2 regions of the Micromonospora palomenae genome follow, and region 1 is predicted to be linked to the other one. Evidence: riboswitches for the same ligand, from Rfam matches in the RefSeq annotation. Region 1 holds a riboswitch; the other holds the start of a gene.

Region 1 (4,553 bases):
TCGAGCCGGAACCGGCCGAGGAAGAGTTCCTTGCCGAAGCTGGGCCGGTCCCAGGCGGTTTCTCGGGCCGCCTCGGCGACCTGGCGGGCCTCCTTCTCGGAGACCTGGCCGGCCTCGGCCGGCAGCGGCCCGGCGCCGTCCTCGGTGGGTCGGCTGTTGTGCGTCGTGGTCACGGCTGCCCCCTCGAACCTCGGTCCGGATGCGTCAACGTGCTCGACAAGAGCAACGCTACCCCCGGGTGTTACCCAGGGGTAGCGTTGCGCGCACGTCGGATTTCCCGGGCGGTGACCGGGTCAGTCGCCGGTCAGCACCTGCGGCGCGTCATCGTCGTCGTCATCGACGTCCTCGCCCCAGTTGCGCCGGGCCATCGGCAGGAAGACCCAGAAGGTCAGGAACCACAGCGCGGTGAGCGCGCTCAGCACCAGGGCCACGCCGCGCTGCAGCACGAAATCGGTGATCAGCAGCACCGCGCTGACCATCGAGATCAGCATGAAGGCGAGTCCGCCGCTGGCCATCCGGTGGGCGAAGCGCACCAGCTCCGGCTTGCGACCCTGGCGGAACAGCGCGCGGTGGAAGGCGACCGGCGAGATGATCATCGCGGTGGCGGCCGCCGCCGACAGCAGCGAGACGATGTAGACGTCCTTCTGGAAGCCGCTGGTCCGGGTGAAGCCGTTGCTGAACGGCAGGGTGAGCAGGAAGGCGAAAAGGATCTGCACGCCGGTCTGTGCGACGCGCAACTCCTGGAGCAGATCGGCGAAGTTGCGCTGCCAGCGCTGCTTCTCGGATTCCTTCGACACGCGCTACCTCCAGAAGAGACGGTACTGCCGACGAGGCCCACCCCGCCGGCAGCAACGCCAATGCCCGAAGCGGAACCGCGCGAAACCGGCTCACGAACCTCCCCTCGTTCGCGACTGCGGGGCTCGCAAACCCGGCTCACTCCTCGCGCTCACGCCCCTCGGCGGATGCGGCCGGCGTACCGGGCCTCCAGCGCGGCGTTGTGCTCGTCGCCGCCGGTGATGTTCGCCGACAGGTAGACCGGGGGCCGCTCCCCCGCCGCGATCAGCCGGGCCACCGTCTCGGCCACGATCTGCTGGGCCAGCAGGGCCGCGGTGATCGAGGAGACCGCGCCGACCGCGCCACCGTCGGGCAGCGGCAGGGTCGCGTCACCGTACGGGGCGCCGTTGTCCAGCACCACGTCGGCGAAGTCGGCGAGCTTGCGCCCGGACGGGTGGCGGGAGGCCATCCGGCCCGAGTGCTGCGCCGAGGTGATCGCCACCAGCCGGTGCCCCCGCTCGACGACCAGCGACGCGAACTCCACCATCGCGCCGTTGACGCCGGAGTTGGAGGCCAGCACGAAGATGTCCGACGGGCGGACCGGGGCCAGCTCGTAGAGCCGGTGCGCCACGGCCGGATCGCGCTCCAGGTGCGGCCCGAGGATGCTCGCCGGCTCGCCGCCCACCAGCACCAGGTCACGGAGCGCGATCCGGTTGGTCGGCACCAGCCCACCGGCCCGGCCGGCGATCTCCATCGCCAGTGCCTCGGAGTGGCCGGTGCCGAAGGCGTGCACCACCCCGTCGGCGCGCAGCGCCTCGGCGATCAGGTCGGCCGCCCGACCCACCGCCTCCCGCTGGCTCGTGGCCACCCGGCCGATCGTCTCGGTCACCACCGCCAGGTATGCCTCGGCGCTCACCGTCATCCGTTCCTCCGTCCGTCGGTCCTGCTCGTCGGGTGGCCCACGGCGGGCTCAGGCCAGGTTGCGTACCCGGGCCAGGATCGCCTCGGCCAGCGGGGCCGGCGCCTCGTCGGGAATCCAGTGGGTGACGCCGGGGAGCGCGACGAACCGGTACGGCCCGGTCACCTGGGCGGCGCAGGCCTCGGCGGCGGTCCGGCCGATCGCGACGTCCCCGTCGCTCCAGACGAAGGTGGTGGGCACCGCGACCGGCCCGGTCCGCGCCAGGTCGGCCCGGGACATGGCCCGGTACCAGTTCAGCGCCCCGGTCAGCGCGCCCGGCTCCCGCATCGGCTCGGCGTACCGGGCCACCCGCCCGGCGTCGCCCACCCCGGAGAGCAGCCGGCGCAGGGCAGTCGCCCGCACGGCCAGCAGCACTTTCTCGGCCTTGCCCGGCTGGCGGAACAGCAGCATGTACGACGAGCGCGCCTTCTGCCGAGGGTCGTTCGCCAGCGCGTGCGCCATCGCGGCGGGATGCGGCACGGAGACGGCAGTCAGGGTGCGGACCCGCTCGGGGTGCCCCGCGGCGAGGCCCCAGGCGACGACCGCACCCCAGTCGTGCCCCACCACGTGGGCCGCCTCGACGCCCAGCGCGTCGAGCAGCGCCACCGCGTCTTCGACCAGCTTCGGCAGCCGGTAGGCGGCCACCTCGGCCGGGCGGGCGCCCGGCGAGTAGCCCCGCTGGTCCGGCGCATACGTACGCAGGCCGGCGGCGTGCAGCGCCGGCACCACCTCGTCCCACTCGCCGCCGTGCTGCGGGAAGCCGTGCAGCAGGAGGACGGGTTCGCCGCCCTCCGGGCCGCCGGTGCGTACCTCGAACGTCAGCCCTCGCGCCTCGACCCGCATGATCGGCAGCCTACCCAGCCCGGCGGTCGTCCACCCGGGCCGACCGTGGCGGGGTCGGAGCTGTTAGCGTCGACGAGACAACTTCACATCCGACAGGGGAGCGCACAGCGCTGAGAGTGCGGGCACCGCCCGCAGACCCTCGAACCTGATCTGGGTAATGCCAGCGCAGGGAGTTCGGTCGACCTCCAGCCGCGCCGCCGTCCGGTCCCATACCGGGCGCGGCGTGCGTCTTCTCCTGGTTCGATCATTTGGACTGGGAGCACACATGACCAACACCGACAGCAACCGGTGGCGCACCATCGACATCGTCATCGCGGCGGTGCTCGGGGTGGCCTTCGGCATCATCTTCTGGGCCTGGGGCCTGCTCTGGAACGGCCCCGCCGACGCGATCCCGCTGCCCGGCCGGGCGGCCATCTACGGCGTCTGGCTGGTCCCCGCCGTCCTGGGCGGCCTGATCATCCGCAAGCCGGGCGCCGCCTTCTTCACGCTCACCGTCGCCGCGCTGGTCTCGGTGGCGCTGGGCAGCAGCTGGGGCTGGACGCTGGTCATCCAGGGTCCGCTGGAGGCCGCCGCGGCGGAACTCGCCTTCGCCGCCTTCGGGTACCGCGTCTTCCGGCTGCCCGTCGCCCTGCTGGCCGCCACGCTGGCCGGCCTGGCGGCGGCGCTCTACGACGTCTTCATCTGGTACCCGGACACCGCCTGGGGCAGCTTCCGCCTCCCCTACATCCTGATCACCGCGGTCAGCTCCCTGGTGATCGCCGGCCTGGGCAGTGTCGCGCTCACCCGCGCCCTCGCCCGCACCGGCGTCCTCGACCGGTTCCCCGCCGGCCGCGAACGCGCCGCCATCTGACCGCCCCCCGCTTCGTTGATCAAGAGGTTTGCGTCAACGGGAGCCACCGTCGTGACGCAAACCTCTTGATCACCGGCCGGCTCCCGGCCGGAGCCGGCCGGGAGCCGGGTGGGCCTGGGTAGGGAGGGGGTCGGGTGGGCGCGGTGGAGGTGCGCGGGTTCGGGTGGCGGCACGCCGGACGGAAGGCGTGGGCCGTGCGCGGGGTGGACCTGCGGATCGAGGCCGGGGAACGGGTCCTGCTGCTCGGGCCGTCCGGGGCGGGCAAGAGCACCCTGCTGGCCGCGCTGGCCGGGCTGCTGCCCGAGGACTCCGGCGAGCAGGAGGGCACCGTCGAGATCGACGGGCTCGACCCGCGCAAGGACCGGGAACGGGTCGGCATCGTCTTCCAGGACCCGGAGACCCAGCTGGTGATGGCCCGCAGCGGCGACGACGTCGCGTTCGGGCTGGAGAACCGGGGGGTGCCGGCCGGGGAGATCTGGCCGCGGGTGGACGAGGCGTTGCGCCGGGTCGGCTTCCCGTACGACCGGGACCGGCCCACCGCGGCGCTCTCCGGCGGCGAGCAGCAGCGCCTGGCCCTGGCCGGCGCGCTCGCCCTGCGCCCCGGCCTGCTGCTGCTCGACGAGCCGACCGCCAACCTCGACCCGGCCGGCGCCGACCTGGTCCGCCGGGCGGTCGCCGGCGCGCTGTCCGCCGACACCACCCTGATCCTGGTCGAACACCGGGTCGCCGAGGCGCTGCCGCTGGTCGACCGGGTGGTGGTGCTGGAGCCGGGCGGCGGCGTCCGCGCGGACGGCCCGCCGGAGGCGGTCTTCGCCGCGCACGGCGAGGCACTGGCCGCCGAGGGCGTCTGGGTGCCGGGCCGGACCATCCCGCCCCGGCACGCCACCACGCCGCCCGGCGAGGAGTTGCTCACCGCCGACCGGCTCGGCCTGCCACCCCGGCTGGCCCCCACCGACCTGCGGGTACGCGCCGGCGAGGCGCTCGCCGTGCTCGGGCCCAACGGAGTCGGCAAGTCCACCCTGGCCCTGCTCCTCGGCGGGCTGCTCCGCCCCGGCGTCGGCCGGGTCACCGCCACCGCCGCGCTGGCCGGGGCGGACGACCGCACTCCCCCGCACCGCTGGCGGGCGC
Region 2 (4,553 bases), on a different contig from region 1:
GGTGCCGAGGATGAGCCGCGACCCGAGGGTGACGGTGCCGATGGTGAGCGTCACGCCGCTCACCCGCCCTGGGCGGCGCTGAGCACCTCGACCCGGTCGCCGTCGCGCAGCACGGTCGCCGGCCAGCCGGTGCGGGGCACCACCTCGCCGTTCACCGCCACCGCGAGGCCGCGCCGCTGCTCGGTGACCGCGCGGACCAGGTCCGCCACGGTCGACCCGCCGGGCAGGTCCCGGCCGGCACCGTTGACGATCAGTTGCACGTCTCCTCCTCGGGGGTGGGTGCGATCCGGTCCCGGCCGGCGGCTCGGGCGGCGGCGCCGGCGGTGAACCGGTCCGGCGCGAAGGGGGCGAGCAGCGGGTCCGCCGTGCCGGTGACCACCAGCTCGGCGATCAGGTCGGCGGTGACCGGGGTGAGCAGGATGCCGTGCCGGTGGTGGCCGGTGGCGACCAGCACACCGGGCCGGCCGGGCAGCGGCCCGAGAATCGGCGCGTTGTCCGGCGTACCGGGGCGCAGTCCGGCGGCGGCCTCGACTAGGTCGTACTCGGCCAGGTCGGGCACCAGGTCAACGGCGGCGCGGAGCAGTCGCAGCACCGCCCCGGCGGTCACCTCGGTGTCGGCGCGCTCCTCCACGGTCGCGCCGAGGACCACCTCACCGTGGGCGCGCGGCACCAGGTACACCGACTCGCCGTCGGCGTACCCCCGGATCACGTGCCGGAAGTCCGGCGTGCCGCGACCGGGCGCGCGCAGCCGGAGCACCTGCCCCTTCACCGGCCGGACCGGCAGGCCGGTGAGCGCGGCGGCGCCGCAGCCGGCGGCGACCACGGTGACCCGGGCGTCCACGTCGGTGAGGCGCGCGACCGCGCCGGGCACCAGCGTGGCCCCGGCCCGCTCGGCCGCCGCCCGCAGCGCGGCCACCAGCCGCCGCGGGTCGACCTGGTGGTCGCCGGGCGCGACCGCGCCGCCGCGCACCCGCGGCGCCAGCGCCGGCTCGCGGTCCCGCAGCTCCGAGGGGCGCAGCGGCGTGATCGGCAGCCCCAACCCCTGCTGGTACGACCAGAGCCGCCGCGCCTCGGCCAGGTCGTCACCGGTGAGCCCGACGACGAGGGTGCCCTCGGTGCGGTGGCCGAAGTCGGTGCCGGCGGCCTCGGCCAGCTCGGCGGCGAAGCCCGGCCAGCGGGCGGCCGACTCGGTGAGCAGGCCGGTCAGCTCGTGCTCCCCGAAGTACGCCTCGGCGACCGGCGAGAGCATCCCGGCGGCCACGTGGGACGCGCCGGAGCCGGGGGCGGGATCGTGCACGACGACGCGCAGCCCGCGCGCGGCGCAGCGCCAGGCGATCCCCAGCCCGACCGGTCCCGCCCCCACCACGGCGACGTCCGGTCGGGTCAGCACGTCAGCGCCCCGAGCAGTTCCGCGGTCGCCCGGGCCGGATCGGCGGCTCCCGACAGCGCCCCCACCACCGCCACCCCGTACGCCCCGGCGGCCCGCAGTGCCGGCACCGACGCGGCGGTCACCCCGCCGATGGCGATCACCGGCACGGCGACGGCCTCGGCGACGGCGCGTACCCCGTCCGGGCCGATCGGGGCCGGCAGGCCGGCCTTCGTGGTGGTGGCGTGGCAGGGGCCTACGCCCAGGTAGCTGGCCCCGGCGGCGACCGCCTTGGTGGCGGCGACCGGTTCCCGGGCGGTGGCGCCGAGCACGGCGGCGGCGCCGAGCACCCGGCGGGCCGCCCCGACCGGCAGATCGTCCGCGCCGACGTGGCCCCCGGCGGCGCCGACCGCGAGCGCCACGTGCAGCCGGTCGTTGACCAGGCACGGCACCCCGTACGGCGCGCAGAGCGCGAGCACCCGGCGGGCCAGCTCGTACGCCTGCCGGTCGGTGGCGTCGTCGTCCACCCGGACCTGTACGACCAGCTCGGCGCGGGCCACCGGCAGGGCGGCGCGCAGCACGGCGAGCGGGTCGCGCCCCGGCCGGGTGTCGGTGATCAGATGCAGTCGTCCCAGGGACGGCACGGCAACGCTCCTCCCTGCGCCGGCATTACCCGGATCAGGTTCGACGGTCGGGGGCTTCAGCCCCCCTCTCAGCCCGGTGCACCGGGCTCCCGTGGGTCACTTGCGGCATACCGTACGACGGATGCGCCGATCCGCCAAGGGCGGGGGTGCGCTTTTCCCACGGACCGTCTCATCTCGACGGTGCAGGCAGCGCGTGACGGACCGCTCACGCCATGCTGTCCGGATGCCCTCTCCGCCTCGGGTTCCGCGCCGCCTCGCGTTCCTGCCCTTCCGGGGCAGCCGCGCCGTCGCGGAGGGTCTGCTCAGCTGGACCCGGCTGCGGGGCCCGGCCTGGCACCGGCTGCTGCCCGACGTCTACGTGCACCGCGACGGTTACCGCGTGGACGACCATCGAATGTGGTGCGACGCTGTCGCGCTGTTGCTGCCACCGGATGCGGCCATCGCCGGACTCAGCGCCGCCTACCTGTGGGGGGCCGATCTCCTCGCCCGGGACGCGCCGGTCACCGTGCTGCTCCCCCGGACGGCGCGGATGCGGGGACATCCCCGCATCCGTATCAGCCGGTCTGCCGTGCCGGAGACCGACCGGACACGGTTCGCGGGGCTGCCGGTCACCACCGAGTTGCGCACCGCCTTCGACCTCGGACGCCAGGGCAGCCGCACCGACGCGCTGGTCGCCGTCGACGCGTTGCTGCACCGTCGGGTGGTCAAGCTGCCCGCCCTCCGGGCGTACGCCGGTGCGCATGCCGGCTGGCCGGGGATGCCGCTGCTGCGGGAGGTCCTGGCGCTGGCGGAGCCGTTGACGGAGTCGCCGATGGAGACGAGGCTCCGCCTGCTCCTGCTCGATGCCGGACTCGGCCCGGTCACCGCCCAGCACGACGTGCACGACGGACGCGGCCGATTCGTCGGCCGGGTCGATCTGGCCTGGCCGGCACTCCGTGTCGCGGTCGAGTACGACGGCGACCACCACCGCGAGCGCGCGCACTTCCGCCAGGACGTCGCCCGCCTGAACGCGCTACGGGCGGCGGGCTGGATCGTCCTCCGCTTCACCGCCGACGACGTCCTGCGCCACCCCACCCGCACCATCGCCCTGACCACCCAGGCGCTGCGCGAACGCCAGGCCCAGCGGAACGCCATGGGTGTCACCAACCCACGTTGACACCCATGGCGTTCCACTCACCACCGTCGCCCTGCCTGCGGCAGGGCGGCTGCCGCATGGGCGCGGAGGTGGGTCAGAGGATGGCGTCGAGGGCGTCCAGGTCCTCGTCGGTGGGCTGCCAGGTGCCGGCTTCGGCGTTCGCCCGCACCTGCTCCGGCGTGGTGGCGCCGGCGATCACCGAGGTGACCGCCGGACGGGCGGCCAGCCCGCCGATCGCCACCTGGAGCATCGACAGGCCGCGCTCGCCGGCGTACGCCTCGATGGCCTCGATGGTGTCCCAGTCCGCGGCGGCGAGGCGCTGGGCGTACCGGCCACCGCCGGAGAGCCGGCTGCCGGCGGGCGGCGCCTCGTTGCGCTTGTACTTGCCGGTGAGCAGGCCGTTGGCGAGCGGGAAGAACGGCAGCATGCCCAGGCCGAACCGCTCGCAGGCGGGCACGACCTCGGTTTCGACGGAGCGTTCCAGCAGCGAGTAGTGGTTCTGCGCGCTGATGAACCGGGCCCGCCCGTTGGACGAGGCGACCCAGTCGGCGTCGGCGATCTGCCAGCCGGCGAAGTTGGAGTTGCCGAGGTAGCGCACCTTGCCGGCGCGGACGAGGTCGTCCAGGGCGGCGAGCGTCTCGTCGATCGGGGTGCCCGGGTCGGGCTCGTGCATCTGGTACAGGTCGATGTGGTCGGTGCCGAGCCGGCGCAGCGACGCCTCCACGGCCCGGGCGATGTAGCGGCGCGCGCCCCGGGCGCCGTGGTCGGGGCCGTTCATGCCGTGCATGTCCATGCCGAACTTGGTGGCCACCACCACGTCGTCCCGGCGCCCCTTGAGCGCCTGCCCGAGCAGTTCCTCGGAGCCGCCCTGCGGTTCGCCGTAGATGTCGGCGGTGTCGAAGAAGTTGATCCCGACGTCGAGGGCGGCGTCGACCACCGCCCGGGTGCCGTCGAGGTCGAGCTTGCGGCCGAAGTTGTTGCAGCCGATGCCGACCACGGACACCACGAGCCCGGAGTCGCCCAACCGGCGGTAGGTCATCTCAGTCACGAGATCCACCCTATGCCCGCCGCGGAGCCGCCAGCCGCGCGACCGCCCGCCCCGCGGAAGCCGCCGGCCCGGCGCGGGCCGCCGTCCGTCAGCGCACGTCCCAGACCGGCTCCGACGTCTCCACCACCTCGCCGTCGCCGCCGAACAGCACGAACCGGTCGAAGGACCGGGTGAACCAGCGGTCGTGGGTGACCGCGACCACCGTTCCGGAGAACGCGGCCAGCCCGGCCTCCAGCGCCTCGGCGGAGGCGAGGTCGAGGTTGTCGGTGGGCTCGTCGAGCAGCAGCAGGGTCGCCCCGGACAGTTCCAGCAGCAGCACCAGGAAACGCGCCTGCTGCCCGCCGGAGAGGGTGCCGAAGC

Evidence for each region. Region 1 has a riboswitch for thiamine pyrophosphate ahead of FHX75_RS23685 (ECF transporter S component). Riboswitches for the same ligand answer to the same signal wherever they lie in the genome.
Region 2: linked by a shared signal. The riboswitch ahead of thiE (thiamine phosphate synthase) and the one ahead of FHX75_RS23685 (ECF transporter S component) in region 1 are both predicted to bind thiamine pyrophosphate.

The regions. Positions count from the first base shown of each region.
Region 1 covers NZ_VIXA01000003.1:577,023-581,575, reverse strand. The annotation lists gene FHX75_RS23705 (acyl-CoA dehydrogenase family protein) at 1-173, opposite strand, end outside; gene FHX75_RS23700 (DUF6328 family protein) at 294-797, opposite strand; gene FHX75_RS23695 (sugar isomerase domain-containing protein) at 947-1,696, opposite strand; gene FHX75_RS23690 (alpha/beta fold hydrolase) at 1,745-2,575, opposite strand; TPP riboswitch at 2,660-2,765, shown strand; gene FHX75_RS23685 (ECF transporter S component) at 2,841-3,425, shown strand; gene FHX75_RS23680 (ABC transporter ATP-binding protein) at 3,560-4,553, shown strand, end outside.
Region 2 covers NZ_VIXA01000002.1:1,972,132-1,976,684, reverse strand. The annotation lists gene FHX75_RS20415 (thiazole synthase) at 1-63, opposite strand, end outside; gene thiS (sulfur carrier protein ThiS) at 60-260, opposite strand; gene thiO (glycine oxidase ThiO) at 251-1,390, opposite strand; gene thiE (thiamine phosphate synthase) at 1,384-2,010, opposite strand; TPP riboswitch at 2,005-2,113, opposite strand; gene FHX75_RS20395 (DUF559 domain-containing protein) at 2,234-3,166, shown strand; gene FHX75_RS20390 (aldo/keto reductase) at 3,240-4,202, opposite strand; gene FHX75_RS20385 (ABC-F family ATP-binding cassette domain-containing protein) at 4,282-4,553, opposite strand, start outside.